DNA from 3 places in the Exiguobacterium sp. s46 genome. Region 2 is predicted to be linked to each of the others. Evidence: a T-box and tRNA genes for the amino acid it is inferred to sense, from the RefSeq annotation. Region 2 holds a T-box; the other regions hold tRNA genes.

Region 1 (11,041 bases), on a different contig from region 2:
TCTGGAAACCAGATAGTCCGCGATCACTTGCTTTCTCAGGATCGATTTCTACGAGATACTGCTTTTGTTTTTCGCTGAAGTTGTTCGTGATATATTTCAAATCATTATTTTTCGACATGTTATCCTCGACGAGTTTTGCCGCCTCTTGAAGGGCTTCGAGGTCGTTCGAGAACAAGTCGACATCGACGTTGTTATTCGACGGAGGACCACCTGTTGATAGTTCAGCCACACTGATTTTGACATCGACGTTTTCATCTTGAGCGATGTCTTCCATCTGTGTTTCAAGTGACTTGATCGTTTTCTCGACGTTTACACCGTCTTTTAGATTCAAGAAGTAACTTGCTTTATTATCGAGACGTAAGCCTGTCGTGAAGTCACGCGCTCCGACAGAAGTCGTCACGTCAGCAATGGCTTTTTCTTTATCAAACATTTTTTCCATCTCAAACGAGACGTCACTTGTTTTTTCAAGTGATGTGGCAGCCGGAAGTTCAAGCGATGCCGTCAAGGTCTTCGATGCTTCGTTCGGAATGAACGTAAAGCCGAGACGCGGTACGATCGCAAGGGAACCACCGAGAAGGATGAACGATACGACCAAGATGATCGCCTTGTGCGAGAGTGATTTTTCAATCAGCTTGCCATACCAACGTTGGAGAGCGCCTTCTTTTTCTTCCGCTGGTACCTTCTTGAATGCAAACTTCGCGAGAATCGGTACGATCGTGATCGCAACGAGTAGTGAAGCAAGTAATGAGAAAATAATCGTCAAAGCGAACGGTAAGAAGAACTTACCAGTAATACCACCGACAAATCCAATCGGTAGGAAGACGACGACGGTCGTCAGCGTAGATGACGTGATTGCTTTTAGAATCTCTTTTGTCGATTGTTCGATGATCTCATCCGTCATACCGGATTCGGATTTTCGGACGCGCCGGAAGATGTTCTCGATGACAACGATACTATCATCGACAACACGACCGACTGCAACAGCCATCCCACCAAGTGTCATGATGTTCAGGGAGATATCTTGCCAGTTCAAGAAGATAGCGGCGATGAGTAATGATAATGGAATCGAGACGATGGCGATGATCGTCGCGCGGATATTCCGCAAGAATAACAGAACAGCGAGTGATGCGAAGAGGGCACCAAGTAATCCTTCTTTGACGAGTGTCGCAACGGACTCCTCGATATCCTTCGCTGAATCAATCCCAATCGTATAGTCGACTTGGTCGTCATATTTATTGAGAATCTTCGTGACTTCATCTGCGATTTCGACTGTATTGGCATCTTGTTTTTTCGTGATTGCCATCGATAAGGAATCTTTTAAATCGTAACGCGTTTTTTCACTTTGTTGTGAGACGGCTTCGATTTTTGCGATATCCTCTAGGCGAATCGGTTCTGCAGGTTCAGACGCCTGATCTGCAGCTGCTCCACCTGTTGTACTTGGTGGACCTTGCGTTGCACCTTGTGGTGGACCGCCAGCAGATGAACCACCTGTTTGACCGTTACTTGATGAACTAGTCGCACCTGCAGCAGGTGTCAATTGTAGATTTTTGAGTTTATCTAGATTTTCTAGTTTTTCCTCAACGCGAATCGGAATTTTCGAATCGTTTTCTGATAGCTGACCAGATGGGAACGAGACATACTTTCCATTGATTTGTTCCTTGATGCTCGAGAGCGAGAGACCCGCTTCCGTCGCTTTCTCCTTATCGACGGTGATTTGAACGAGATCATCCTTATAGCCACCAACCGAAACGCTGTTGATTCCTGGAATCTTATTAAGTTCAGGTTCGATATCTTCCTTTAGGATTTTTTCGATGTCTTTACCATCCTTACTAAAGAAAGAGATGTTATAGATCGGGAATGAACCAAATGACAAACGATTCAATTTCGTCGTTGCTTCCTCCGGTAGATTCGCATCTTGGATGGCAGCATCGATTTGTTGTTCGACCTTATCCATATCAGTATCGAACGGGAATTCGATGTTTAAGATACCGATACTTTCATAAGAAGAACTTGTTAGCTTGGTAGCCCCTTCAATTCCTTTTAGAGAAGTTTCAAGCTTTGAGACGACTTGTTTATCGACATCGTCAGGTGATGCACCAGGGTAAACCGCTTCGATTGAAATCTGAGGAAACTCGATTTCCGGGAACTGGTCGACTTTTAATTGTGAGAAGGAATACACGCCTCCTAAAATCAATAGGATTGCAATGATGAAGACAGCAACCGAGTTCTTCAAACTAAATCGGGTTAAAAAGTTCATATGAACGCTCCTTTCTTTTTATATGTGCTTATTTACATAGTAGAGGACACTCATAGAACCCGCAACTTTAAAACTGTTTTTATTTAAAAAGATCTTTTTGAAAAAAGATAATTTTTTTATGAAAAAGGCTTTACACTTTTCGATATGCTGCTATAATAAAAACATACCCAGTAACAACACAGCATGATTCTGTAGCTCAGCTGGGAGAGCGCTACCTTGACAGGGTAGAGGTCGCTGGTTCGAGCCCAGTCAGAATCATACCGAAATCGTTCCTTTTCGAAGGGGCGATTTTTTTTGCGTTAAAAAAACTATTCCCGAAATCAATCAGGAATAGTTGGAAGGGAGGTAAATTGTTTTATTGAATTTCGAGATGAAGATCGCCACGCTTCGTCCACCCTGCGACAGTCGTCAATCGATAGAAGACGAGCGTCAAGACACCAGGTAGAACGACACCAGTCAAGAAGAAAACGAGGAACGCCTGAGGACCTTGGTTGACGAAGATATTGAGTGGGGCAATCATCGAATTTAATCCAAGTCCTGCGAGTTCGTACGGTACTTTCAAAGAGAGTAGAAGCGTCGCGACAGGAGCTGAAATCATCGCTGCGAGAAACGGTGCAACGACAAGACGTGGATTTTTAACGATATTCGGGAATTGTACTTTAGGTGTTACAAAGAATGAAGCAATCAAACCACCTGGATCCGTCTGACGGTATGCCATCAACGTAAAGCCGACGAATTGAGCGGAACAGCCAATCAGTGCAGCGGCACTTGCTACAGGATCAAGTTGCAAAGCGATAGCGAGTGCAGCGGACGAAGCAGGAGACATCAATAAGACGCTAAAGATGAGTGCAATGACAAGAGAAGTTGCGATTGGAGATGATTCAACGGATGCTGTGATCATGGCACTGAATTTTGTAAGGAGTGGTGTCGTGACGGCAGCAGCACCGATTCCAGTCACGCCGCCAGCAAGGACAGCACTCATCGGGATGACCATCATGTCAAATTTCGTTTTTCCAGTCATGCGTTTTCCGACGTATACAGCGACAGCAGCTGCGAGTAACGCACTGATTGGCTGACCGGGTACAAGAACGAGTCCAGAAGCAGTCGATTGAAGAGCGGCACCACCGATCGTCGCTGCGATCATCGCGCTGAACAGGACAAGTGTGTTTCCTCCGAGCTGAAAGGCAATACCGGCACCAAGCGCAGGTGCGAGTAGTACTTTTGCGACACCACCAATCGTCAGTAACATTTGGATATGTAGAAGATTTCCGAGCGTCTCAATCAGGAGTCCGACACCGAGTGTTACAAGAACGGCATTTGCCATTCCAGCTGATACTTTTACCATTCGATCCATCGCATATTCTTTCAACGTTGTCATCCTCTCTATCTATCTCTATTTTTTGCCATGAAAAAAGCCTATCCGTTTTTGGGATAGGCGCCACTCATTCTGTGCGGGCGCCTCATTCGATGCATCGAAAGAAGGGCCCAAAAATCATTTCCGTTTCATCATCGGAAAAGTTTTCAGTCCCTCATGCATAGAATAATCAGTCGTCCAACTTGGTTAAATGGCTGTTGCGTCGGAATCATTCGATCGTGCCCCTCTCTGTGAATTTTTCTAAGCCTAACACGCTCTTGAATAATAATCAATATTTTCTGACAATTTATTTTTTCCTGAAATCTGACAGGAATTCACGGTATCATCAGGAAATCCCAATGTAACAACAATGGAGGCGTTTACATGAAAGTGATGCTTTTTACAGATATTCATGGCAATGCATCAGCATTACGTGCGGTATTGTCCTATCTTGATCAACAACCAGATATCGATGCCGTCTATTGTCTCGGTGATCTTGTCGGCATTGGACCAGAGCATAATGAAGTCATTGATCTATTGAAGCAACGACCTGATATTCAAACGATTTCTGGGAATCATGATGAATGTGTCCTTGCTTTAATCCGTGGGGAGAACTATCCCGATAGTTACCGCCATGCTAAAGAGCACCACCAATGGATTGCGGATACGTTGACGCAAGAAAATCAAAAGTATTTGGAACGATTACCGCGTGTCTTAAATATCATGCATCAGGAACAAACGATGCACCTGACGCACTATGCTTATGCCGACCAGACGAAGAAGATTGGTGAAGAGCCGTTAAAGCAAGCGGTGGATGGAACGAAAGAAAACTTATCCGTCCTGTTTGCTGGAAGTGAGGCGCGGATCATTGGATTCGGTCATCATCATCCAGCGCAACAAGTCGAGACAGAGCAAACGCTCTTTATTAATCCAGGTGCACTTGGATGTCAGGAAACAGCTATTGCTCCAGTAGCAATTATCGATTGGGAGAAGGATCAAGTCCGTTCAGAAATCCTGAAGATTCCATATGATGATCGACCATTTTTAGACGTCCTCAATACGACGGAGATGCCGGAACGTGAGTTGATGCGCCGTCTCTTCTTCGGTAGTAGGACATGAAAAAACCTTCATGAGTAGTTCATGAAGGAAGTCGATTAAGCAGATAGCTTCGTCGTAATTGAGATGAGGCACACGACAATCAGTAACACGATACCGATGTTTCGTTTCAATGGATGGCGTGGCCAGTAAAAGAATAGCGCAAGGACAGGGGCCACAAAAAAGGCAACGATGAGACTGATCAATGTTGCAAGAAATAATACAAACATCCAAAGCTTGCTAGTAGTCCGATATACCTGCCACATGTCGTAGAGCGACATGAGTGTATAGGCGAGTAACACGAAGATGATTCCGGTCGATAAACTCAAAGCGATCATCACTCCATTCCCTATTTAGTATAAGGGAAAGAGTGAGAATGATTACACGACTTGAAGTAAAAAACATGACGAATCGATGAACGTACGATTAGACGCTGTAACGAAAAAAGAAAGGAGAGGGCATCTATGTCAGACATCTATCGCCGTTTTTTTCTATTTCCGGATATTTTGATCATGCTCGTACTACTGATTGGAATAAGTAGTTATACCATTGCTCAGCCTTTTCATTGGTCGATTTTACTGTTCTTTTGTCTTGGACTGATCGTCTTTAGTTTCAGTGAATACCTGACGCATCGTTTTTTGTTCCATTTACCACCACCTAAAAATGCGCTTGGACGAAAATTGTTGAAACGACTTCATTACGATCATCATGCGCATCCGAATGAACTGCATCTGTTGTTTTTACCTGTCTGGTATTCCTTGCCGAACCTTGGTTTCTTTGCGGCTCTGACCTATCTTCTGACACAATCTGTCGTCTCGACAGCTGCAGCCGCGAGTGGATTGATCGTCATGTTGCTTGTGTATGAATGGAAACATTACGTGGCACACGTTCCGCTGAAACCGAGAACACGCTTTGGAAAATGGATGAAAAAGACGCATCTATTACATCATTTCAAAAATGAACACTATTGGTTTGGTGTATCGAATCCGGTAGGGGATTGGTTGTTTGGCACACTGAAGGATGAAAAAACAGTTGCTTCTAGTCAAACGGCACGGAATTTAGAAAAGAATCAAGAATATGAAAAACCGCCAATCAGCTGATCGGCGGTTTTTTGATTCATAAAATGCGTAGCATGGCACGACGAATCGTATCTAATTCTAACGGTCGAGCAATCAATGGCCATTCGGCAATTAACGCAATGTACGTCCGGAAAATCAGAAAGGCGGTGACATCGACTGGTACGTCACGATCATCTTGTCCAAGGCGAGTCTCGAGTAGCGTTTTAAGATATTCGACGACATGCCGTTCGATCCGTGTCCGTAGTTCTTGCATTTCTTGTAATTTGAGATTACGTGTTTCTTCGATGATTTGAAGAATGAACAAATGTTGTTGCTGATGATAGACGATAGCGTCGATCATTGCTTGCTTATTTTCTTCTACCGTCGCATGTTCGACGTAAGCGCGTTCTGCTTCTTCTTTCATCTCTTGCAGCACACGTGTTACGAGTGATTCGAACAGGTTGAGTTTACTTTCGAACAATTGATAGACGGTCGGTTTCCCGACATGAGCGCGTCGGGCGACACGCTCAATCGTCGTACCTTTATAACCAAGTTCAGAAAAACAAGCCATCGCTGAGTCCAGTATCAATGTTTCTTTATCAGACTGTGTCATGTTGTTTTCGTCTCACTTTCGTTGAGAGTAAAATTCGCTTGGCTCCGAGCCCTCCAACGAAGCTGATGATCAACGCGACGACTAAGATGGTCGCAAGGACTTGACTGTTTGAGATGAGGGCGTCTGTCACACCAAGTCCAAGAGCTTCACGGAATCCGCCGACTGAATACGTCATTGGTAAGAACGTATGGATGGCTTGGAAGAAGCTTGGCGTCATCTCGACTGGGAACGTACCACCACTACCGCCGATTTGAAGCAGAAGTAGTAGGAAGGCAAGGAACTGTCCGACGCGACCGAGTAGCATCGCGAGCGTGAACAGAATCGTAATGAACGTCATACCTGTTAAGGCAGCGAATCCATAGAGCGCAGGAACACTCGCGACATCAGCATCCAGGACATAAACGATGGCTGTAGCCGCTGCGACACCTTGTAAGGCTCCAATCGGTAAGATGAGTGATAATTTACCGACAAGGAAGCGCCATGTCAGACTTTCACCATGTTCTGGACGAATCTGATAGACAGACGAGAACATCAAGGCACCTGCGAATAAGGCAATACTAAGGATATAAGCTGATAAACCAGAACCGTAGTTGTTGACCGTCGAATAGTCATGTTCTTTTAAGACGACGGGTTCTGCGAGCATATTATCCCGCTCTTTCGTCGGCTTGACGGTTGCATCCTTAGCCCCTTTGCTGAGCTCATCCTTCAATGTTTTAGCACCATCTTCAAGTTTTGTGTTGGCATCCGCGATTTTCGAAGCCCCATCGGTCGTTTTGCCGATTCCGTCCGTAATCGTAGTTGAACCAGAAGCCAACTGTCCTAACCCGTTATTTAACGCGCTAGCACCTGTTTGGAGTTGATGTGTGCCATCTGAAAGCTGATTAGCCCCGTCAGCCAGTTGTGCGCCACCTGTTGCGGCTTTATGCACACCTGCAGTATATTGACCGAGTTTTTCATTGAATGTTTGTTGACCACTTGCTAATTGTTGTGCACCAGACTCGACTTGTTTCGCACCGTCGACGAGTTTCACTTGACCTGCGTTCAGTTGTGATACAGCTGATTCGACTTGTTGACCACCTGCAGCCAGTTGACCAATTTTTTTCGTCGCGTCCGTTGCTTGAGCAAGACTCTGATCAATCGCGCCTTCTTGGGCGGCGAGATTTTGGATGTTTTCTTCTAATGAACCGATAGAACCGAGTAACGTTTGTTTTTCTTCATCCGATAACTGTTCAGAAGCAGAAATGACTTCTTTTAGTTGCGCAACGTTTGCTTCAAGGGCTTCACGACGTGCTCGTAAATCTTGTTTCGCTTTTTCAGCATCTTGATTAAGTTGCGTTAAAAAGGCGTTGGCAGCTTGTGCTTTTTCATCCAATTGATTTAATCCATCCGTCAATTGAGGGATTTTTTCATTAAGCTGAGCCGTACCTGCAGCCAGTTGTTCTGCCCCTTGACGGACTTGTGTCGAGCCACCGCTGAGTTTCGTTGCTCCGTCTTCTAGTTGTGCAGCACCGGCTTGTAATTTGCCACCATTTTCGTCTAGCGTGTTCAACCCAGAAGACAACTCACCCGTTTTTTGGGCGAAGAGGGCAGTCTTTTCGTCGAGTGTCGTGACGCCGTCACTGAGTTTTTTCGAACCTTGATTGGCTTCGCCAAGTTTTTCGGACAGTGTCAGACTTCCATCCGCAAGTTTTCCAAGATTCGTTGCTAGTGTTTTGGCACCATCCGCTGTTTTATGGTTGCCATCTTCTAGTTTAGAAGAACCGTCCGATGCCTTTTCCATACCGTTTGCGATTTTCTTTAACGCACCGAAGATCGCACTACTGTATTGTTTCGTCACGGATTTTCGGATCTTTTCGTTTAATTGTTTTGCAGCCGTACTCGAAATTTGTGTGCCCGAGTAGTTTTTGGCTGGATTCAAGTAATACTCCAACTCAATCTTCTTCGGATGATCATCGAGTAGTGTCGTTGCATTTTTAGAGAAGTTCTTCGGGATGACGACCGTCATATAGATTTTGCCGTCACGTAATTCTTTTTCGGCTTTGTCCTTAGATAAGAACTGCCAATCAAAATCATCATTTTTTTTGAGTTTGTCGACGAATTGATCCCCGATGTCGACTTTCTCTCCTTTAAACTTCGTCGCCTTGTCTTCGTTGACGATAGCGACCTTGATATCTTCTGTTTGACCGTATGGGTCCCAGAATGCAGATAAGAAGATGGAGTTGTAGAGAAACGGTACGAGGATGAGGGCGAGAATGACAACAATCATCATCGGACTCTTCAATTTCTTCCATTCTGAGCGAAACATAAATACAAATCCCCTTTCTAAAACTCAAAACTTATTTGGGTTTTAGGTTTTGATGAGATTTACTTTACTCTCTTCATTAAAAAAAATCAATCGATAATTCTAATTTCACATAAAAAAGACGACTCGCAGGGAGCCGTCTTGGAAAAACGAGTTAAGGAAGCAAAAGTAGTTTTCCTGTACTGCGTCGACTTTCTAAAAAGTCATGTGCTGCTTTGCCATCAGATAATCTGAATGTTGTAGGAGAAGACAGGGTGAGATGATTGGATAGAATCCAATCAAATAATTCACCAGATCTACGGATTCGTTCTTCAGAAGATGTTAATACGTTCCAAAGGTCACCACCCGTCAATGTTTTGGATGTATCCATCAAGAAGCGAGGGTCGACAGATACGGGATCGCCGCCTGCCATACCATAGAAAACAACCGTTCCATGGACTTTTGTGACATGGAAACTATCCATTAAGGTAGAACCAATGGATTCGTAGACCACATCAACTCCTTTACCAGAAGTTTGCGCGAGCACGTGCTCGACCCAGTTCTCAGAATATAAATAGACAGATTCACAGCCCGCAGTTTTAGCGATCTGTGCTTTCTCAGGAGAAGACGTCAATCCAATCGGAGTTGCGCCAAGTAAACGAATGAGCTGTGTCAACAACTGACCAACGCCACCGGCAGCTGCATGCACTAAGACGACATCTCCCGGTTGGACATGATAGCTATCTCGAGTTAAATAATGCGCTGTTAACCCTTGTAATAAGACAGAAGCTGCTGTTTCGTATGAGATACCATCAGGAAGCGGAATCAATTTATCGACGGGTGCTGCGACGTACTCAGCATTCGCAAGCGGAACGTCCGCAAAAGCAACTCGTTGACCTACGTGGAACGTTGAAACAGCTGTACCGACCGCAGTGATGATACCTGAACCTTCGTAACCTAAAATATAGGGAGGCTGTCCTTCTAAATGATAGTTTCCTTTTCGGCGATAGATGTCTGCAAAATTCAGACCGATCGCTTTCATTTCAATCAGAACTTCCTGTTCAGTGATTGTTGGCGTTGGTACGTCTTCGAAGCGTAATACATCAGAACCTCCGAATTCGTGGAAAGTTAATGCCTTCATCTCAACACATCCTTCTTTTAAATCTGCTTTTAGTATAAGGCAGAACATCTGAAAATGATGGACAGATGCGTTACACTAGAAAAAAAGAGGAAAGAAGGGACGTTATGAAACGTGTCTTAATGGGAGGAATTCGTTTTTATCAGAAAGTCATCTCTCCCATGAAGCCAGCCACATGTCGATTCTATCCAACATGCTCCCATTACGGGATGGAGGCGATTGAACGCCATGGTTCGGTAAAAGGTAGTTATTTGACGACGCGTCGATTGTTACGGTGCCAACCGTTCCATCCAGGAGGCCTTGACTTTGTTCCAGAACCCGATCAATTTAGTTGGAAAGCACCGCTGCAACGGGAAAATCCACGGGAGAAGGCGGAAGAAACGAAGGAGCAAGTCATGTGAAGGTTCGCTCTTGTTTAATGAAGTAAGAACAAATAAAGGGAAGTATGTTACCGGAAATTACCGATAACATACTTCCCTTTTGTTCTACTTACAGACGATCATAGTTTACCCGTTAAAAACTGTGCTTCGCCAAGACCGAAGCTCCAGTCGGCTGCATCATTTTCGACGATCGACACCATCAAATCAGTCGGTGCGAGTCCGCAGTTTGCTTGTAAGCGTTCGGCGAGTAATTGGTAGAGACGTTGTTTTTTCTCTTCCGTCCGCGTTTTACTCGTCACACTAATAAGAACGATATCTTTACTCCGTTCAAATCCGAGTCCTGTATCTTGAATGACCATCTCATGCGCTTTATGCGTATGCACGATTTGATAACGATCGCGCTCCGGCACATCAAATGCTTCGACCATCGCATCGTGTGCGGTGTCGAGTAACGTTTTCAACTCTTCTTCTGAACGTCCTTCAATGACGTCGAATCGTAATAACGGCATGTGAAATCACTCCTTAACAAAATTATGTAGAATAGGGGAAAACCCTACTCTTATATTACTCAAAGAATGGTTTGTATTGACGACGATCGTGCATGACAGACAACCATTGGACAGTCGAGAATTCTTCAAGTACCCACTCGCCGTTGAAGCGACCGAGTCCTGAATCTTTTTCACCACCAAATGGCATATGTGGCTCATCGTTGACCGATTGATCGTTGATATGAATCATACCCGTCTCGACTTCAAGCGCAAAGGCAGTCGCGCGTTCAATTGAAGAACCATGGACAGCGCCGCTCAATCCGTATGGAAGCGAGTTCGCGATTTCAAGTGCCTCTTCATCCGTATCGAACGGGATG
Region 2 (11,041 bases):
ACGTGGCTGGAGCTACGGGACACCAACGGAAATCGAATCAGCGATGGCGGAAGTCGTCATCAGCCGTGTTCCATCGGTCGAAGTCGTCCGGATGGTCAACTCAGGGACAGAAGCGACGATGGCTGCCCTTCGTCTCGCACGCGGCTATACAGGTCGGACGAAAATCCTCAAATTCGAAGGCTGTTACCATGGTCACGGCGACTCGCTCTTGATCAAAGCAGGGTCAGGTGTCGCGACACTCGGACTACCGGATTCACCAGGCGTTCCGGCGCAAATCGCGAGCATGACGCTGACGGTTCCATACAACGATTTGGACGCTGTCCGGATCGCGTTCGAAAAACACGGCGACGATATCGCTGGTGTCATCGTCGAACCGGCTGCTGGGAACATGGGCTTCGTGCCACCAGAACCAGGCTTCCTCGAAGGCTTACGGGAGATCACATCGGAAAACGGCGCTTTATTGATCTTTGACGAAGTCATGACCGGTTTCCGTGTCGGATTCCACTGTGCGCAAGGACATTTCGGTGTCACACCGGACATCACATGTCTCGGTAAAGTCATCGGCGGCGGCATGCCAGTCGGGGCTTACGGCGGACGTCGTGACATTATGGAACAGATCGCACCACAAGGTCCAATCTATCAAGCGGGTACATTATCCGGGAACCCACTCGCGATGGCAGCGGGTCTAGCGACATTGACACAATTGAAACCAGAACACTATGCAGAGTTCGACCGGAAAGCGAGCCGTTTGTCAGAAGGCTACCTGAATGCTGCGGCGAAATATAACATTCCGCTGACGACGAACCGCGCAGGCGCGATGTTTGGTGTCTTCTTTACGAATGAACGTGTCACGAACTTCGAAAAAGCGAAAACATCGAACCTTGAGATGTTCCGTTCGTATTATCAAAAGATGGCGGCGCGTGGTGTCTTCTTACCACCGTCACAATTCGAAGGTCTCTTCCTGTCGATCGCCCATACGGACGAAGACATCGAACGGACGATCGAAGCCGTCGAATTGACGTTCCAAGAACTCCAAGTTGAATTTGGTCGTTAAGCAGTTCTTGACGATTACTTGAACTCTCGGCTAAAATGAGTAAAGAAGAAAATGGCAACAGCGATGACGGGAAGAGTAATCCTGTATTCGTACCGGTGTAGAGAACACATCCTTGGCTGAAAGATGTGACGGGCGAACAGGAGGAAGGTCACCCCACGAGCTGGTATCGTGAGTCTTACGAGCGATATCCGTCCTCCACACGTTACGTGGCTCGAGGGCATCCGATTTTGGATGAACTAAGGTGGTACCGCGGAAAAAAGCAACGGCTTTCTTTCGTCCTTAGCATAGGACGAGAGAAGCCGTTTTTATTATGGACAAAAAGGGAGCGATCAGGATGCAGGAATTATCAATGCCAACGAAGTATGATCCGCAGGCAACGGAAGAAAAATGGTACGACTTTTGGGTGAAAGGTGACTATTTCAAAGCCGATCAGGATCCAGAAAAAGAGCCGTACACGATTGTCATTCCACCACCGAACGTCACAGGTAAATTGCACCTTGGTCACGCGTGGGACACGACGTTACAAGATATGCTGACACGGATGAAGCGGATGCAAGGGTTTGACGTCCTTTATCTACCAGGAATGGACCATGCCGGTATCGCGACGCAAGCAAAAGTCGAACAAAAACTGCGGGCAGAAGGACAATCACGTCTTGAAATGGGTCGTGAGAAATTCCTTGAGCAATCATGGGCATGGAAAGAAGAGTACGCGTCAACGATCCGTGCACAATGGGCAAAACTTGGTCTTGGACTCGATTATTCGCGTGAACGCTTCACGCTCGACGAAGGATTGTCGGAAGCGGTTCAAGAAGTCTTCGTGAAACTTTACGAAAAAGGCTTGATCTACCGCGGCGAATACATCGTTAACTGGGACCCAGCGACGAAAACAGCGATCTCGGATATCGAAGTCATCTACAAGGATATCGAAGGTGCGTTCTATCACTTCAGCTATCCACTAACGGACGGTTCAGGTCACGTTGAACTAGCGACGACACGTCCTGAGACGATGCTCGGTGATACAGCGATCGCCGTGAACCCGAAGGATGAGCGTTATGCTCACCTCGTCGGAAAAACAATCACGTTACCAATCGTTGGTCGCGAGATTCCGATTGTTGCCGATGACTATGTCGACATGGAGTTCGGTACAGGTGTCGTTAAGATTACACCAGCGCACGACCCGAACGACTTCGAAGTCGGTAACCGTCACGAGTTACCACGTGTCCTCGTCATGAATGAAGATGGAACGATGAACGAGAACGCAGGGAAATACGAAGGTATGGATCGCTTCGAATGCCGGAAACAAATCGTTGAAGATTTAAAAGCAGAAGGTGTTCTAATCAAAATCGAACCACACTTGCACTCTGTCGGTCACTCGGAGCGTTCAGACGCGATCGTTGAGCCGTATCTTTCACTCCAATGGTTCGTCAAAATGGAACCACTCGCGCAAAAAGCACTCGAGGAGCAACAAGGACCAGACAAGGTCAACTTCGTTCCACAACGCTTTGAGAACACGTATGTGCGCTGGATGGAAAACATCCGTGACTGGTGTGTCAGCCGTCAACTCTGGTGGGGACACCGGATTCCGGCTTGGTACCATAAAGAAACAGGCGAAGTATACGTTGGCAAGGAAGCACCAGCCGATATCGAGAACTGGGAGCAAGACAACGATGTTCTTGATACGTGGTTCTCTTCAGCGCTTTGGCCGTTCTCGACGATGGGATGGCCGAACACGGACGCAGCGGATTATCAAAAATACTTCCCGACATCGACACTCGTTACGGGTTATGACATCATCGCTTTCTGGGTATCACGGATGATCTTCCAATCGTATGAATTTACAGGACAACGTCCATTCCAAGACGTCTTGATCCACGGATTGATTCGTGATTCGGAAGGACGCAAGATGTCGAAATCCCTCGGGAACGGAATCGACCCGATGGATGTCATTGAGAAGTATGGTGCCGATTCACTTCGTTGGTTCCTAACGACAGGATCGACGCCAGGGAACGATCTCCGTTTCTACTGGGAAAAGATCGAAGCAACATGGAACTTCTCGAACAAACTGTGGAACGCAAGCCGTTTTGCCTTGATGAACATGGATGGTCTAACGTTTGATCAGATCGATTTGACAGGTGAGAAGTCACTCGCAGATAAATGGATCTTGACACGCTTACAGACGACGATCGACGATGTGACGCGTCTGTCGGACAAATATGAGTTTGGTGAAGCGGGACGTATTCTCTATCACTTCATCTGGGAAGACTTCTGTAACTGGTACATCGAGATGGCGAAATTACCGCTCAACGGGGAAGATGAAGCAGCGAAGCAGACGACGCGTTCGGTTCTTGCCTATACGCTCGACCGGATCATGCGTCTGATGCATCCATTCATGCCGTTCATCACGGAAGAAATCTGGCAACACTTACCGCATGAAGGTGAGACGATCACACGTGCTGCATGGCCAACACGCGAGGCATCACTCGACTTCCCGGAAGCTGTTCCAGCATTCGAAGCAGTTCAGAACGTCATCCGTTCGGTTCGTAACATCCGCGCGGAAGTGAACGCACCGATGTCGAAACAGATCCAACTGTTCATCTCGACGAATGACGCACGTGTTCAAGACGACTTGTCGTCAAACAGCTCGTACTTGCAAAAGTTCACGAACGCGTCTGAACTCCGGATTGAAGAACAGATGCCGGCGCCAGAAAAAGCAATGAGTGCGATTGTAACGGGAGCAGAATTGTTCATCCCACTCGCGGACTTGATCAACATCGAGGAAGAAATCGCGCGCTTGAATAAAGAACTCGTCAAGTATACGAAAGAAGTCGAACGGGTCGAGAAAAAACTCAACAACCCTGGCTTCGTCGGCAAAGCACCAGCACATGTCATTGATGAAGAAAAAGCGAAGGCACTTGATTATACGGAAAAACGTCAAGCTGTCGAAGCACGTATCAACGAACTCTCACACTAATTACAGCAGTGGCTCAAGTCTCCTTGAGCCACTTTTTTTAAAGGAGCGAACAGCATGAGGACGCGAGAAGATGTATTGGATTGGTTATCGAGCTTACTAGCATTCGGTGTCAAACCGGGTCTTGAACGGATGCAGGCGATGTTACTGGGATTACAGATTGACCCGGACGCGATTCCGACGATTCATGTCGCTGGCACGAACGGAAAAGGATCGACGGTTGCGTTCTTACGTGAGATGGGGATAGCGGAAGGATTACGAATCGGGACGTTTACGTCGCCGTATATCATTCAGTTCGAGGAACGGATCATGTTGAACGGGGTACCGATTGCAGAAGATGATCTCGTCGCAGCTGCGATCGCTGTTCAAGCTGCCATCGGGCGCATCGATCCGGCACTCGGTACGGTCACTGAGTTCGAGGCATTAACAGGACTTGCTTTCTATTATTTTGATCAGATTCGTCCGGATTTCGTCATCTATGAAGTCGGACTCGGTGGGTTGTATGATTCGACGAACGTCTTCAAGAAGCCGGTCGCAGCGATCATCACATCAATCGGCCACGATCATCAAGCGATTCTCGGAGATACGCTCCAAGAGATCGCCTTACAAAAGTTCGGGATCATTAAACAGGGGACACCGGTCATTGCCGGGAAACTGCAAGAAGAACTGACGGTGCCGTTAATGGCATATTGCGGTGACCGAAATGCAACGTTGAAATGGAGTCAGGAAGCGATCATCCGTTATCGATTAAAAGAGACGGGTACCTGGGCGACATACGATGGAATACCAGAGACACGCTTAGGGCTCGAAGGCCATCATCAAGTTCATAATGCGGCGAACGCTGTCATTTGTGCGCGGCGCCTCGGCTGGTCGAAAGCGGCAATCCGAAAAGGATTACGGGAAGCAAAACATCCGGGACGGTTTGAGATCATCTCCCGCAAACCACGGATCATTCTCGATGGTGCCCATAACCCGGAAGGCATCACGGCACTCGTTGAACGCTTAAAAGAGGAATCGAAGCCGGTGACGTTGCTTTGTTCGATTTTGCGTGACAAAGATCGGACAGCGATGCTTGAGCAGTTACGCAACATCACACCAGATATTTACGAAACGACATTTGATTTTCCGCGTGCGCGGACACTTGATGAGTTGAAGCAAGACGGAGCAAACGTAACGACAGTCGAAGCATTCTTCGAGCAATTAGAAGTAAACCGGACATACGTCGTGACGGGATCACTCTATTTCATTAGTGAAGTACGTCACTACTTCGCTTCTTCTTTTACAAAATAGGGGAAACTCTGATTCTCTCGTTATAATGAAATGGGGGAGTATAGTCCCATATCTCAATGACACGATGAGGAGACGATAAGTGATGAAACAGTGGGTCCGTCTAGCCTTAGCCATCTTACTGATTTTTTCAAGTTTTACGTATATACATGAGCCACATTCCAAAGCGGCAACGGGTGAAAAGTTTAAGATTTTAGAGATTCGAGATGACTGGTCGACGACGAACCGGATTGACCCGGGAACGACCATTACATCGTTGTCACTGTTAAAAGACTTGAATACTAGTCAATACGAAATCAAGATGATGACGGTCAAAGAGTTGAATGCGTCTCGTTTTCCACTTGATGGCGCATTTGATGCGATCGTTTTTGATCCATCTATTTTTACTGGAACAGACCGTTATTCGATTACAGTATCTGATACATCCAAAAAACATAATACGAGTAAAATTGAGAATGATATTACGAAGTTAAAAGCGAATGAGATTTTGACGAACTATATTCAAAAAGGATTACCCGTCTTTTTACACGCTGATGTGTTAACACATGCAACGAGTAATTTCACTTCGATTTTTAAGCCAAGCATGACGTCTGGTGCTGCGATTGCCTATACGGATTCAAAACAGGTCGTCTCCCGATTACAATCCGAAAAAATTGAACGACCTCGTTTAAGCAAGGTAGCGGTTTCGCAGGCTGGTCAATCGTTAACATCGGTGGATAAAGCAGCACCGGCTTCACCAGATAAACCAATTGATTTTAATTTTACGCTTGATCAAACTACGGCTAATACACGTGTCCAGTTGTATATTGACTTTAATAGTAACGACCAATTTGATGAGTCGGAGAAAGTCGACGAGAAAGTAGCTACAGTTTCTGGTTCAGTATCGTATCGCTTTGATGCACCAAGTTATACGGGACCACGGAATTGGATGATTCGACTCGTAAGTGAAGATGGGCTAACGGATTATAAGATGGGAAGCTTTTTAATGCAGGATCAAGAAGCTAAAGCAAAAATTTTACAAGTCACGCGTTCGGGCTCAAATGGATCCATTAATGGATTCATGTCGGGCTCATTGTTAAAACAAGATGGGTTATATGACTTCAATGTAGAAGTCATTTCTGCGGACACGTTTAACAAAACGTATGCCAGTAAAAATATAAATACATCCTATGATATGCTAATCTTCGGTTTTCAGGATTCGTATGGTGCAGCTTCACTAAGTGATCCTGCATCAGATGCTATTCTTAACTTCACGAATACGGGGCAAGGTTTGATGCTGACACATGATACGATCTTTAGACCGGCACAATCCAGCAAACCAGAGCTATTCTGGGAAGCAAAGTTTGCAGATCTCGCAGGTCAAAAGAACTTTACGAACATGGGGTACGCGGCACCTCGAACATCGGGTCAAGCAGTCAAACAAAATGCGGGCGTCATGACTTCTTATCCATTTGCCTTAGCTGATACGGTTGCTATCGCAACGACACACAATCAATACTTTGGTCTGGATCTTGAACAACCGGACTTGATTCCATGGTATAACATCCGTGAAAACAACCTCAGTAGTTCGAATCAGGCTGCCGGAAGAACAATTGGTGATGCACGCAACCACTATTATATGTATACCAAAGGAAACGTTACGTATTCAGGAGCAGGGCATACTTCGAGCTTTAATCAACAACAAGAAAAAGAACTATTCTCAAACACGATGTACCGTGCTTTCATTGGTGCGAACCATAAGCCTTTAATCAAGAATATCTTACCAACGGATAAATCAAGTTACCTCGAGAACGAACCGTTGACGATCTCGTATCAAGTCAACGACTACGACCTACAAGATCGTGAGTTAAAGACGCGCATCTACATTGATGATGAGAAAGTTTTTGAAAACAATAAATTGAAAAATAACTCGTTCGTTAGTCAATCATTCGATTCAAAGCTCAAAGGGAAGACGAGTGTGACGATCCGGATTGAAGCAGAGGATCAACGAGGAGCCAAAACAATTGAGACACGAACGGTTCAAGTCGTTCGTCCCGCTGCATCTATGCCTTTCGTCCTTTCGCGCTCGATTGATCCAGCTACGATTCCAAAAGGGGAAACAGCGGATATCACCTACACCGTCAAAACGTCTCCGATGATGCAAAAGGATGCCATTGGTAACAACGGATACATCATGGGACAATTCTCAGTAACGATGGAAAATATCCTGTTCAATGAACAATTTCCTAGTAACCTTGAGATACTCTCAACGACGGGTCTGACAGGAACGAATATAACTGGTCAGACGATAAAAGGGAGACTACCGGATATCGAATACGATGAGGCGATTTCAGGTGTTCATAAAGGTGAATGGATCGCAGATCAATCAGAAGTAACATTCACTGTCAAAGTGCGTGCCAAAGACACTGCAGGAGTTCATGTGCTTGATAAAAAAGATAATACGCTGACATCAACGAAAAACGTCTACCGAGATAAAAAGAACGGAAAAGATAAATCAACAACTGTCACCAATGATCCACAAGCTTTTCCGACGATTGGTTATGCACTGACACCATCCTATGCGACAAGTGCGAAAATTCCGTCCGTCAAGATGGATATCACGACACCATCATATAAAGTTTTACCAGAAATCAGTCCTATAGGTAGTCAGTACGGCACGTTAAAATGGTCAATCGTAGATTCAGAAATCGCATCTATCGATGAAGCTGGTGTCATCAAGCCGAAAAAAGTCGGGACGACACAAATTAAACTCGTCGTACCAGTCGGAAACGGTAAAGAGTTGACGGCGACTTCTGAACTTGTCATCAATGATGTGTTCGGAGGACTCATCGTCCGAAACGTGCCAGATACGTTATATGTCGGCGAAACAAAATCAATGACAGGAATCGCTTCGATGGTATCGGGAAGCAATACGCCGATTCAGTGGATCATAACGAATGATTCGCGTGTTACGACAAGTGGCTTAACTAAGAATACGTTGGAGTTGACAGGAAAAACACCAGGCACAGTCACGGTCAAAGCCGTCGTACCTGCGACAGCTGGAAGCTCGACTTATCTTGCCCAATCAACGACGTATACGATTCAAGTCAAGTTGCCAGAATTATCCGTTTCCCCAAGTAATCTGGAACTGTGGGTTGGATCGAATCAAGATGTAACGGCGACATTCAATCCGAACTATCCATTACCATTTACGACTTCAACTGTTAGTAATGCAATTGAATTGAAACAGACGGCATCGGGTTATACGATCACGGGTAAAACCGGCACACCAAACGGACCGGTCGAAGCGTTGTTGAAGTTAACTGATTTCCCGGATACAGTCGCGAAGACGCTTGTACGAGTACGTGAGAACCCACTTAATCTGACAGCCGATGATATCGCGATGACGATGAAGGATGATAAAAAATCACCGATTCTGCGCTGGTTCCCAGTGACGACGACAGAACGCTTCTATCGGTTGGAAGTGCTTCAGGGTAAGGAGTACGTCAAAATTGATCCGACAGGACAAGCGCTACAACCACTTCGTCCAGGTGTGGCACGCATCAAAGTAACGGCATTAAAAGAAAACAAAGATGTGCTCGAAGTCATGAAAGACAATCAAAAAACACCACTAACGACGACATTCAAGGTGACGATCGGTTCTGAGTCAGGAACGTCAGACTTGGATGGAGATGTTTATTAAGAAGTGGGGACGCTATCTATGAAACGCAAACGAATCATTGTCATCCTCTTGATTTTAATCATTATTGGAATCGGGGGAGCGATATATGTTACGAAATCAAATCAACAAGCAGCACTGGAACAAGGACTGCGTTCAGAAAAACCAGAACGACTTGCGAACGCATTAAAAGATGCTTCTTTATCAACAAAGGAGAAAAATCGTTACATCCGTCGCTTCCAGGAAACACTCGCTTTTGACAAAGCAAAACTCCTTCTTGATGAGCAGACCGTAAAAAATAAAGCGAACTGGTTTTATGCGGCGCAGTTCGCGCCGCGTAGCACGGTCGCTGAATGGTTGGCAGAAGGTGCAAAAATCAGCCAATTGAATGCACAAGGTCAGTCGGTTCTTCATGTTGCAACGAGTGTGAATCGATCGATTGATGCGTATGCTCTTTTGATAAAAAAAGCGTCGAAAAAAGAGCTCAATCGGATCGATGACTTTGGTCATACACCACTCTTTTATGCGACACTAGATCAAAATGAGGCAGCGATTGAACTGTTGTTAGAAGCAGGAGCTGATTCGAATCGTGGGAAAGAGAAACCTGTCTATGAAACGGTCAAACAAAATCGAAAAGATTTGTACGCCATGTTAGAACAGAACGGTGCAACGGTAGAAAGCAAAAAGGTGAAAAAGTTCGCTAAGGAATACCGAGCAACAAAATTCTAGTCAAAAAAGAGTCATTCGTCGCAAGCGAATGACTCTTTTTTATGTGTGTTACGGTTGAACGCGTTTTGGTGTTTCGACATACAATTGGACCGCTCGATTAAGTGGAAGTAAGGCTGTTGGATTTTTTAATACCGTCGCATCATACGCCATACGTAGACGGGATGCTTCAAAGTCAGATGATTTGTTAGCGACCATCAGTTTTTCGAGTTCTCTTACGTTTGCAGGAAACGCATTTTCTGGTAAGTCCAATTTTCCACGATAGGCGTTGACTTCTAGATTACCCTTCGTAAAAATACCACCGCGTACATTCATCGTCGAACCTACAGAGTAAATCGTATTTTTTTGATTGTCATCACTATATAGAAAGGCATTTAAATCAGGTGTAGTTGTTTGGGGCGTCGAAAATTTATTGACGCGGTTAATGACGAGATTTCCTTTACTGAGTAAAATCAATGTATTTTGTTTAGCTGTTGAAGTCAGCCCTTGAATGTTTGCGTCATCCAGACGACTTGTTCCGGTCGCATAAATCGTCGTTGCAAATCCAACATTTCCTCGAATCAGTAAGTTGCCAAGAACGACGAGAGGACGCTTGATCTCAAGCGGCTGGGTCAAAGGGTTCAAGGAAGAGATCGTTAAGTTCCCGTTAATGATTAAAGGTTCGAGTGTTTCTTGAACAAGATCATCTGTCAATGTCACGGTATTGCCTGTGTTTAATGCTGGACTAATCATTTGTCGCTTTGTATCAAGTTCTGTTAAAAAAGGTCCCGTTAATATAGATTGTGGAATCGAGGAGTTTTTCAATGTAGACGCGACTTGTGTAAGAGGCGTATTCACCGGTAGTTTCAGAAAGTCGTTCAACGCATAATCAAAATCGAACGGAACGAGTGTTTCTTTCGTTGATACTAGCTCTGTTGCACCTTTCGGATCAAAAATCGTTTTATCACACACAAGGTAATCTCCGCACTTCAGTAATGGCTGATTCTTCTCTTGAAAAACGCGTACCTGACCTGCGATATAAGGAAGTGCTTTGGTATTAGTGAAGATCCCATCCTCATCGTTGTATTTAAATATCGGGGTCGCAGTTGCTTGCAGGGCGTTGCGGGAAAAAATATTACCTTCGATCAAGGGAGCGCCATTTAAGATGACTTGATCATCTGAACCTAACGTATAGTACAAAAAACTAGGAATCGCAGACAAATAGACACGTTGTCGATACGTTTTTTTGATTGCTGGCTGATCGCCTTTTTGTTTTGAAACTGTCGCTGTTAAATCAAGCGCTTTGACACGAACGTTCGATGCGGCTTCATTTAGCTTGACGGTCACGTTCGGAACGATTGTTTTTAAG
Region 3 (11,041 bases), on a different contig from region 2:
AGCGCATCATAATTTCTTTTTCTCGGAAAATCCAGAGCGTGAATTCGCCCAAATGTTCAAAGAAGGTACCCCTCCTGAGGATCCGACGATTTACGTCGGAGTCTCGTCAAAATCCGACGCCTCCCAAGCTCCTGAAGGGAAGGATAACTTATTCGTCTTGACACACGTTCCACCGCTAACACTTCAAAAAGGTGAGGTCGACTGGGATGCGTACCGTGAAGTCGTTCTCGATAAACTGGAGCGGATGGGACTTCATGGACTTCGAGAATCGATCGAGTTTGAATATCGCTTTACCCCAGAAGATTTGAAGGAATTATACGGTCCAAACGGTGGATCGATTTATGGTGTCGCAGCCGACCGGAAGAAAAATGGTGGATTCAAGATTCCATCGAAGAGTGACTTGTACGAAGGACTTTATTTCGTCGGTGGTTCGACACACCCAGGCGGCGGTGTACCGATGGTCACATTGTCCGGTCAACTGACGGCTGACTTGATCCGAAAACATGAAGGTGCTGTTCCTACACCTTAAGATTTCTCCAATTACAAAAGAGACGGAAACTGATTCACGCATCAGTTCCGTCTCTTTTTTACTTTGTATTCGTCAAAAGTGGTACGACGTGAATGTCCGCCTTTTCTCCTGATTTCACATCCATTCGACATACGGCTGGCATCGGTAAGGACTTCCAAAATGCGTAATCGAATGTCGGATCAAATGTTTCTAAAAGTAGCACCATGATATTTCCGTGTGTTCCAAGAACGACTGTTTCGTCAGGATGCTTCTCCACTAATTCGTCGATGAATGGTCGAATGCGTTGCGACGCTTCTTTGTTCGTTTCGCCTCCATACGGATTTTCATTCGGATGTTGCCATACATATGTGACCGCTCCTTGAAAATCGTCAAGCTCTCCCGGTGCCAACAATCGCTCTCGTAGTTCCTCTACCTCAATGATTGGTTGTTGACGTGCCTCCGCGAGCGGTGCAATCGTCTCGATTGCCCGTTGATACGGGCTACTGTAGAATCTGTCGATTGGAATCCCTTTAAACGTTTCAAGTAAACGTATCGCATCTGCCTGTCCTGCATCGGAAAGTGACCGCTTCCGTTCATCTGGTGAATATGTCGAGTGTGCGTGCCGTACGAAATAGAGTGTCGTCATGTTTTGATTTTCCCCTTTATTGGTGTGTCCAGCGGTATCCGATTCCGCGAACTGTTTCGAGATGCTGTTCAATCGGAAAACCGCAAACACGTAGTTTTTCTCTTAAATGTCTGATATGCGAGTCGATCGTCCGCTCGTCTACAGACGCTTCCGCTCCCCATAACATCGTCGTTAGTTGATCGCGCGTCCAAACACGTCGTGGAGAATCTAAAAATACACCTAACAACTCAAATTCCGTTTTCGTTAACGAAATCTTTTGTTGGAGGTAACTACAACGATAGCTTTCCCGGTCATAGGATAGACCATCATACTGTTGCTGTAATAAAACTTCCATTCGCCCGATCAGTTCCCCTTCTTGAATCGGTTTTGATATGTAATCATTCGCTCCTACTTCTCGTGTCCGAATGATGTCTTCCCGTTGATTCCGAGCCGTAACCATCAAGATCGGGATGTTAGAGTGTTCTCGAATGAGACGACAACATGTCCAGCCATCCATATCCGGCATCATGACATCTAGTAAAATCAGGTCGAATACGTGCTGACGGCAGAGATCAAGAGCTTGTTGCGCAGAATCCACAAGCTGACACGTGTACCCATACGGCTGAATATACAGTTTGAGCAGTTCAAGCATTCTTGGTTCATCATCTACGATCAATACATGCGGCATTTTATTTCTCCTTCCACTGCAGTGTCACTTGTGTTCCATGTCCAAGTTGACTCTTGATGTTCAATTCTGCACCATGTGTCTGAGCAATTGCTTCAACGATGGAGAGTCCGATTCCAGTTCCTCCATGTTTTCGAGAACGAGATGCTTCCGTTCGGTAGAGCCGTTTCGTTACATGAGGTAAAGATTCTGCAGCGATCCCTTCTCCTGTATCTTCGATTTGAATGAAAGCCCCTACTGCGTTGACACCATAACGAACGATAATTTTTCCCGACGTCGTATGTCGCCGTGCATTTTCAATGATATTCACGATCATCTGACGGAGCTGCTGAGCGTCACCCATCACTTCTAATCGCTCACCTTCTATCTCGAACGAAACATTTTCTTGTTCGATGTCTGGACGCATCAATCGTATCACTTGATGAATCAAGTCTTCGACATCGACAGGTTTTCGCTCCATCATAAAAGCATTGGCGTCAATTCGTGCTAGCCAAAACAATTGCTCAATCCATTCATTCATTTGCTGACTTTCTTCTCGAATGATCGTAATGTAGCGTTGTTGTTCATCCGGCGTCAACGTTTGGCGTTCGAGAATATCCGCGTATCCCTTTATATATGTCAATGGTGTTCGTAGTTCATGAGATACGGTTGCTAAAAATTCGGATCGTTCCCGATTCAAAAAATCGAGATCTTGTTTTAATTGCTGAATCGAACACGCCAATTGTCCCAGTTCATCTTTTCGATCAATCGGCAACTCTCCACCTTCCCCATCCAATAGACGCGCTGTCGCTTTTTCCATCTGAATCAACGGACGAGAAATGAGTCGGGTCGTCCAAATGCTTGCCGCACCTGCTAATAAAAGCGCTAGCAGACCCACTTGGAGAAACTGCTGTTTCAACGGATCAAGTACGTGATCTACGATTGCTTTAGAAGCGAACATGAAGACATGACCACGATGTTCCCCGTCAATGTTGATGGGACTGTCCGTCATTAAAAAGTCACGCATCGTCACGATTTTTCCTTGTTGACGGTAATCAAAATCCGTATGCTCTAACATGCTCTTCATCTCATTCGACAAAGGTCGTGACGCTTCGAGTTGTTTTCCATCTGCATCAGTGATCACCACAGTAAACGATGAATCTGCTTCCATCATGCTGACATGGCGCATCGTCGTTTGGTCATAGGAATCGACAAGGACATCACGGTGTGTATTTCCTCGGTTCAGTAAACCGTCTACTACTTCCTGCGTTCGTGTTTGAGACAACTGATAATACAATGTCCCAAACAACACACTGCCACAAATTAAAAATGCCGCAAGCACGATTCCTCCGACTGAGTATGAAATACGACGCATGACGATTCCTCCTTTTTCTCTCCACTTTTAGTATAGCTAAAAAAAACGCGATCGACGCAGGCAAACGAAACTGTCACCTCATCTGCACACGATTTGCATATACGCTGGGTATAGTAAAGAAGACTAGTGACTTCAGGAGGGTTTTATATGAAAAAATCATTGACATTAACCGCACTTGCTCTTAGTTCTACGCTTTGGCTCGGTGCATGTGGATCCGCCAATAACGATGGAAGTAATAGTGACTCACACGATATGTCTCATGGAGATATGATGCATTCGAGCGACGGAAAGCTACCATCCGGTTTAAAGGAAGCCAGTGATCCGACTTATCCGAAAGGAAGCAACGTCACGTTGACGACGGATCATATGGACGGTATGGACGGAGCTAAAGCAACGATTGCGGGAGCTTACGATACCGTCGTCTATGCGATCAGTTACAAACCGACTACTGGTGGAAAGATGGTGAAAAATCATAAATGGGTCATTCAGGAAGAACTCGATCCCGTTCCAACTAAACCACTGCAAGTTGGTGATGAAACGACTGTCAAAGCGGATCATATGAAAGGTATGGATGGAGCAAAAGCGACGATTGATGAAGTAAAGGAAACGACGGTCTACATGGTGAACTATGAACCGACGGACGGTGGAGAGATGGTGAAAAACCATAAATGGGTCACAGAGGATGAGATAAAGAAATAATAAAAAAAGCCCGCTTTTCCTATAAAGGAAAAGCGGGCTTTCGGTATGATTCTGACTGGGCTCGAACCAGCGACCTCTACCCTGTCAAGGTAGCGCTCTCCCAGCTGAGCTACAGAATCATGTTTGCAGTACGTTATGTACTTGCTAGGACATGTATTAATATATCAAGAAACTAAAAGGCTGACAAGTCTTTTTCCGAAAAAAAATAAAAAAATTTAAAATGGGGGAATCAACCCCGCTTCCCCCATTTTGAATGACTTACAGGAAGGTTGATACTCGATCAATCGGTAAACGTAGTGCCGGACGTTTTTTCGCATCTTCAACCGCTTTTCCGACAGCAATTAGCATGACCGGTACATACCGTGACTCGGTGATGAACGTTTCCGCAAAACGTTGATGATCAAATCCACCCATTGCGAGTGTTGATAATCCACGCGCTTCTGCCGCAAGCATCAATTGCATCGCAGCAAGGCTCGCATTCGACATAGCCGCGTCGCGTCCATACGCCTCACTTTGATAAGCGCCTTCTACCTGTGCCTTGATCGAATCAAACAGATCCTCTGTCATGCCACCTGCTTCCACTGCTGGCCCGTACACCGGATTGTAGTTTCGATTAGCTTGAACATCACCTAAGATCGCAATGACTGCTGAAGCCGAAGTGATAGCCGGCTGATTGTATGCGATCGGTGCAAGCTGCTGCTTCGCTTCTTCCGAATGAAAGACCGTGAAATGCCAGTGTTGCAAATTCCAAGCACTCGGCGCGGCTGTCGTCCATTCTAATAGTTCTTCTACTTCCTGTTTTGAAAGCTTGAACGTTTCGTCGTAATGACGAACGGAACGTCTTTCTGTTAAGACACGTATTGTATCAAGTGTTGCCTGTGTCATGTGTAAATCCCCCTTATCATTATCAGATTACTTAGATATCGTAGCATGTCTCTTTTTCATTGTCCTCTATCAGTACTTCAAATGAATTAACTGTTATAAAACAATAGTTGACATTCAATTTCTGTACTAATACAATAAAATCAAGAAAAAAGATCATTGCGTTTACTTTGAAGGAGGAAAAACACATGGAACAACCCCTTTACCAAGAAGCATCTGCTGCATTCTATCGTGAGCTTCCCGTCAAGACGTGTGCCCATTGCGGAAAAGAGATGGATGAACAATGTGAATCCTATCAAACGGAATGCGATGAGTGTGCTGTAACAGAACACTAATAACACATGAAACAATCACTTACTTAGTGGTTGTTTTTTTATTTCTTTTAAACTCTTTCTAAATAAATCGATATTTTTTAGAAAAATCGATTTTCCGTCATCTTTTTGTCATCTGTTTGTTACAAAAGAAACAGTCAGAATGTTACATTATCTGTATATGATATTTTTTGACAAAAGGAGCGACAGACAACGATGGATCCATTTACCTCAAGCCACGCTAGCGAACTCGGTCCACGACCGCGTACAAAAAAAAGAAAGTTTTTCCCTCGATTTTTCTTACTTCTCACACTTGTTTTTCTCGGAGTTGGGGGATATGTCGCTTATCGATACGTTTTTACTCCTGAACAGCAATCCATTACGACAGGTAAATCCATTACTGAAGTACCTGTCGTCAATATGGAAAAAGCACGCGTGGAAAAATGGAATGGTGTGACGAAAAAAGTCGCTTATTTAACATTCGAGGATGGTCCATCCGCATTAACACCGGACTTACTTCGAACATTGGATCAACTTCAGACTCGTGCCACTTTCTTTTATCTCGGATCACAAGTAGATGCTTTTCCGCAAGAAGTCAAAGCTGCTGCTAAAGCTGGACACTATATCGGATTACACGGGGAAACACACGATTACGATACATTGTACGAAAAAGGAAAGTATGTCTCAGAGATGCAAAGTGTTCAGAAGAAAATCCATGAGTTGACGAAGCTAACACCACATTTGACACGACCACCTTATGGCTCTGATCCCGGCATCACGAAAAAAATGGCATCTGCCATTCATTCAGCAGACTTCCGTGTGTGGGACTGGTCAATCGATTCAATGGACTGGTATTACAAAGATAGTGCAAAAGAAGTAGCGAATACGGTCATTCGGCGAGCAGAGCGTCCGTTTGAAATCATACTCTTACATGAACAACCACAAGCCATCAAGGCACTTCCAGCCATTGTTGCCGGACTTCAGAAAAAAGGCTATCAATTCGCGATTTATGATGAAGATTTCCATATTCCGTACAACTTCGCGCAACACTCGAATTTATAAGGAGTTACTATCCAGATGAAAAAAACATTCGTAGCAGTACTGTTCCTGTCGAGCTTTGGACTCGCTGCCTGTTCCAACGATTCACCAGCCTCTCTTCATGAACAGCTAGAGCAACAAGTGAAAGGTGAAGAGAAGGCATTCACGCTAGCTGATCAACGTGCTCGTAAGGATGAAATTTCAGTTAATACGTACCAAGCCGTTCTTGATGCAGGTGCTGAAGAAATCAAACGCTCTCAAAATGAACGAGAGGAATTAGAAGCCTTAAATGACGAACGGCTTGCTTTATTGAAACAAGAAGAAACGTTACGTAAGGAAACGTACGCTGCACTCGATCTTGAAGAATTGAAGGATGCTGTCAACCAACTTGATGGTAAAGCAAAAACAGAAGGAACTGCCTTAGTGACAATCATCAAGGAACGCCAGCAGACATTTCAAACGTTCTCGAAAACGTATCGACAAGCGATGGACGCTGAAAAGAAAGTGCTTTCACGCTTGACGAAAAAACCGGATTTCGTTAAGATTGATGAGTCAACAGCGGATTTAAATCGTTTAACACGGAAAGCTACCGCGTCATTAAAGAAGTGGAATGCGCTGACCGTTCAGTATAATCAAACGAAAACCCAGCTGTATCGTTTGCTCGACACATCAACTCAATAAATCACACAGGTTGCAACCAAACCCTGTCCAAAAAACCTGGACAAGGCCCTGTTGCAACCTTTTTTGTGTGGTTTTTATTAAAAATGGAGGGAATTTATTCATGCATCGTTCAAAAGCAACCTTATTCGTTCTGATTGGCGCTATCAGTTATGGTGTCCTCTCAACGATCGTCAAACTCGCTTATGCCGCTGGATTTAACTCAGCAGCCGTTTCAGGTAGTCAATTTTTCTTCGGCTGGCTCATGATTTTCGGACTTGCCTTATTTACGAAAAATCTTCGTCTCGATCTCAAGACAGCTGGTCTGCTCATGCTGATCGGTATCTCAAGTGGTACAACCGGTTATCTGTACTATCAAAGTCTTCAGACTGTATCCGCATCCGTTGCGATCATTCTCTTATTCCAATTTACTTGGATCGGTGTCGTCATCGATGCGCTCGCATTCAGACGTTTACCTACTCGCGCGCATTTCCTGTCCGCGATTCTACTGATTGGCGGAGCCATTCTTGCGAGTGCCGCTTACTCGAGTCCACTCGATTTACGTGGAACATTATTCGGTCTTGGAGCAGCTGTCAGCTTCTCAATTTTCTTACTCGCTAGTGGACGCATCGCCAATCATTTACCCGTCATCAAGAAAAGTTTTTATATGATGACAGGTGGTCTTGCTTTCGTCATGACCATGTATCCACCGACGACATTCTTGTCCTCTGCGAACTTCGAAAATGGACTTCTGTTATACGCGATTCCGCTCGGTCTGTTCGCGTTGATTTTACCACCACTCTTATTTGCTGCTGGCGCCCCTCATCTTTCCCCAGCAAGCGTTTCTTTACTTGGAGCGGCTGAACTACCGACAGCAGTCATCTGTTCTGTCTTAATTTTAGGAGAACATCTGATGAGTTCCCAATGGATCGGGATCGTCATCATCTTGATCGGAATCTTTTATCCAATCTATCGCTCAAGCAAAACAGCAGCTGTTGCGAACGTACAGCAAAACGACCTTTCCTGAGCTCAGGAAAGGTCGTTTTCTTTACTTCTGTCGTTTCATCGCATCCGCAACGAACTCGACGTCCGTGCCGATGATGATTTGCACGCTAGTCGCCCCCATCTTCATGACACCTTTTGCTCCAGCCGCTTTAATCGCTGCTTCGTCAATGATGCTTGGATCTTTGACTTGAAGACGTAAACGTGTCGCACAGTTGTCAATCGACGTGACATTTTCTGTTCCTTTTAGTCCCGCAAAGATGCGTGCTGCTTGTTGCTCATATTTATCGTCTGAATCTGTCAAAACGACTCCCGTGTCTGTGACGAGCGATTCATCTTCACGACCTGGTGTCTTCAGATCAAATTTCGTGATCATGAAGTAGAACAGGAAGTAATAGACGACCGCGAACGCGAGACCAACCGGGATGAGAAGTAATGGTTTTGTGGCAATCCCGAAGTTTAAGGCGTAATCAATGAAACCAGCCGAGAAGGAGAAGCCATGTAAAATACCGAGTAAGTTAACGATTGCCATCGATAGACCAGTTAAAACCGCATGAATGACATATAAAACAGGTGATAAGAACATGAACGAGAACTCGATTGGTTCCGTGATCCCTGTCAAGAAGGACGTCAGTCCAAGACCAATCATCGCTCCAGCAACTGCTTTTCGATTTTCTTTACGCGCAGCCATAACGATCGCAAAAGCTGCAGCCGGTAAGGCGAACATCATGATTGGGAAGAAGCCTGCTTGATAAATCCCAGCTGTCGGATCTCCAGCGAAGAAGCGCGCGATGTCACCGTTCGCGACCGTACCATCTGCTTTTTCATATGAACCGAAGACGAACCAGAAAATATTATTTAAGACGTGGTGTAAGCCGACAGGAATCAAGAGACGGTTAAAGAATCCAAACAGAGCAGCGCCTCCTGCACCAAGACCAACCATCCATTCACCAGCACCGTTGATGCCTTGCTCGATGAACGGCCAGACATAACCAAAGATGAAAGCAAGTACGAGCATGACCGCTGATGTAATGATTGGAACGAAACGACGACCACCAAAGAATGCTAACCAATCCGGTAACTTAATGTTATAGAACCGATTGTATAGAAGTCCTGCGACGATACCCGCGATGATTCCACCGAATACCGCCATATTAACGGTCGAACCGAGTGTCGCCTGATTCGCGATCGAACCAAGTGTCGCTCCGTCGACCTTAGTCGAGGAATCATTGACGATCGCAGCGATCGCATCATACTTCGCCTGAATCTGTGCGCTGGAATAATCCTTGTTCATCGAGTCGACGCCATTTTTTAAGACAAGATACCCGATGGCCCCAGCAAGACCCGCTGCTCCACTCGCATCGATCGATAGACCAATCGCGACACCAATGGCAAAAATCAATGGCAGGTTATCAAAAATAGCCCCTCCTGCTGCTACCATCAACGGAATATCAAGCATATCCGCCGAACCTAACCGGAGCACGATTCCCGCAGCCGGTAGTACTGCGATTGGTAGCATCAAGGCTTTACCAATTCGTTGTAGAAACTGCAACATACCTTTCACCCTTTCCTGAATAAAACGATAATGACAGAACAATGTAAACGCTTTTACGTTTTTTATTATTCCACATAAACAACTAAATGACTAGACCTTTATACAAATTATTTCTCATCTTTTTAGGTGATATAAAATTTCATTATAGCAGACACTAAAAACCGGACTAGAGTGATTACTCAGTCCGGATTTATTTATTTATTTAGTTAAGACAGTATTAGCGACGATTCGTATCTTCGAAATTTTGTTGGACGTTACCGACGGTTTTCTTCGCCTCACCTTTTACTTGATCTTTTTTACCTTCGCGTTCTGTTGATTTATCACCTGTTGCTTTCCCGAGCGCTTCTTTCGCTTTACCTGCTACTTTATCGACGAGACCATCTGCTTTTTTATTGAGACCACTGTTGTTTGACATAACCATTACCCCCGTTTAAAAGTTTTTTTTGCGATAGTTGTCTGTTCCCTTGTCACTGATTTTCAAACGTTTCCTGAAGAAAAACCAACACTCATCCAAACAAAAACAACAGTGAACATCTCGTCCACTGTTGTTCGATGAATCTATTCATTTACTGGGCGACGGAAACACCTAACACTTGTTCAATCCGTTCGAACGCCCAATCCAATTCTTCTTTTGTAATGACGAGCGGTGGTGCAAAGCGAATGACTGTCTCATGTGTTTCTTTACAGAGCAAGCCTTTTTCTTTCAACGCTTCGCAATATGGTCGCGCTGCTTCTGTCAACTCAACACCAATGAATAATCCACGACCACGTACTTCTTTGATCATCGGGTTGTTGATTTGTTTTAGTTTCTCCATGAAGTACGTACCGAGTTCGAGTGAACGTTCCGGTAACTTTTCGTCTTCTAATACTTCAAGTGAAGCAATCGAGACGGCACACGCAAGTGGATTACCACCAAATGTCGAGCCGTGTGAACCTGGATTAAAGACAGAAAGGACATCTTTATTCGCGGCAACACACGAGATTGGGAATACACCACCACCCAGTGCTTTACCAAGAATGTACATGTCTGGTGTTACCTCGTCCCAATCAGAAGCAAACCATTTACCGGAACGACCGAGTCCAGACTGAATCTCATCCGATACGAGCAACACATTCTGCGCACGACAAACTTCTTGTGCGTCCTTCAAGAAACCATCATAAGGAATTAAGATGCCCGCTTCGCCTTGAATCGGTTCCAAGATGAATGCCGCTGTATTTTCAGTGATCGCCTGTTTTAATGCCTCAAGATCGCCATATGGAATCGTCTTGATTCCAGGAAGAAGCGGTCCAAATCCCCGTTGGTATTCTGCTTCCGTCGACATCGAGACGGCTGTCATCGTCCGACCATGGAAGTTTCCTTCACAAACGATGATTTCAGCATCACCTGGAATTTGTTTGACTTCATATGCCCAGCGTCGTGCTGCTTTTACTGCTGTCTCGACAGCTTCCGCACCTGTATTCATTGGTAACACCATGTCTTTACCCGTCAATTGTGCTACTTTTTCATAGAAAAAGCCAAGTTGATCATTGTGGAAAGCACGTGACGTCAATGTAATCTTGTCTGCCTGACGTTTTAAGGCGTCGATGATCTTTGGATGACGATGTCCTTGGTTAACGGCTGAATAGGCACTTAGCATATCCATATAGCGACGTCCTTCAGGATCCGTAACGAAGACACCCTCAGCCTCTGAGATGACGATTGGGAGTGGATGGTAGTTATGTGCT

What was found. A T-box is a leader RNA that pairs with one kind of tRNA and senses whether it is charged. The one in region 2 lies ahead of KNQ08_RS08240 (valine--tRNA ligase), so its partner is inferred to be a tRNA-Val.
Region 1: it encodes a tRNA-Val, which carries the amino acid that the T-box ahead of KNQ08_RS08240 (valine--tRNA ligase) is inferred to sense. The anticodon was not compared.
Region 3: it encodes a tRNA-Val, which carries the amino acid that the T-box ahead of KNQ08_RS08240 (valine--tRNA ligase) is inferred to sense. The anticodon was not compared.

Annotation. Positions count from the first base shown of each region.
Region 1 is NZ_JACSMY010000004.1:82,579-93,619, forward strand. Features, by position in the region: gene KNQ08_RS14950 (efflux RND transporter permease subunit) at 1-2,257, opposite strand, end outside; tRNA gene KNQ08_RS14955 (tRNA-Val) at 2,443-2,515, shown strand; gene KNQ08_RS14960 (PTS sugar transporter subunit IIC) at 2,613-3,635, opposite strand; gene KNQ08_RS14965 (metallophosphoesterase family protein) at 3,996-4,730, shown strand; gene KNQ08_RS14970 (hypothetical protein) at 4,766-5,044, opposite strand; gene KNQ08_RS14975 (sterol desaturase family protein) at 5,171-5,806, shown strand; gene KNQ08_RS14980 (TetR/AcrR family transcriptional regulator) at 5,823-6,377, opposite strand; gene KNQ08_RS14985 (YhgE/Pip domain-containing protein) at 6,364-8,682, opposite strand; gene KNQ08_RS14990 (quinone oxidoreductase family protein) at 8,834-9,799, opposite strand; gene yidD (membrane protein insertion efficiency factor YidD) at 9,904-10,197, shown strand; gene KNQ08_RS15000 (tautomerase family protein) at 10,296-10,685, opposite strand; gene KNQ08_RS15005 (aldehyde dehydrogenase family protein) at 10,741-11,041, opposite strand, start outside.
Region 2 is NZ_JACSMY010000001.1:1,551,287-1,562,327, reverse strand. Features, by position in the region: gene hemL (glutamate-1-semialdehyde 2,1-aminomutase) at 1-1,054, shown strand, start outside; T-box leader at 1,109-1,338, shown strand; gene KNQ08_RS08240 (valine--tRNA ligase) at 1,389-4,025, shown strand; gene KNQ08_RS08235 (bifunctional folylpolyglutamate synthase/dihydrofolate synthase) at 4,080-5,312, shown strand; gene KNQ08_RS08230 (GEVED domain-containing protein) at 5,395-8,991, shown strand; gene KNQ08_RS08225 (ankyrin repeat domain-containing protein) at 9,010-9,696, shown strand; gene KNQ08_RS08220 (type IV pilus modification PilV family protein) at 9,745-11,041, opposite strand, start outside.
Region 3 is NZ_JACSMY010000004.1:67,486-78,526, reverse strand. Features, by position in the region: gene KNQ08_RS14930 (phytoene desaturase family protein) at 1-529, shown strand, start outside; gene KNQ08_RS14925 (histidine phosphatase family protein) at 588-1,154, opposite strand; gene KNQ08_RS14920 (response regulator transcription factor) at 1,171-1,821, opposite strand; gene KNQ08_RS14915 (HAMP domain-containing sensor histidine kinase) at 1,823-3,172, opposite strand; gene KNQ08_RS14910 (YdhK family protein) at 3,320-3,871, shown strand; tRNA gene KNQ08_RS14905 (tRNA-Val) at 3,918-3,990, opposite strand; gene KNQ08_RS14900 (nitroreductase family protein) at 4,130-4,756, opposite strand; gene yhfH (protein YhfH) at 4,942-5,088, shown strand; gene KNQ08_RS14890 (polysaccharide deacetylase family protein) at 5,500-6,126, shown strand; gene KNQ08_RS14885 (YkyA family protein) at 6,142-6,783, shown strand; gene KNQ08_RS14880 (EamA family transporter) at 6,884-7,786, shown strand; gene nagE (N-acetylglucosamine-specific PTS transporter subunit IIBC) at 7,808-9,316, opposite strand; gene KNQ08_RS14870 (CsbD family protein) at 9,534-9,731, opposite strand; gene KNQ08_RS14865 (ornithine--oxo-acid transaminase) at 9,883-11,041, opposite strand, start outside.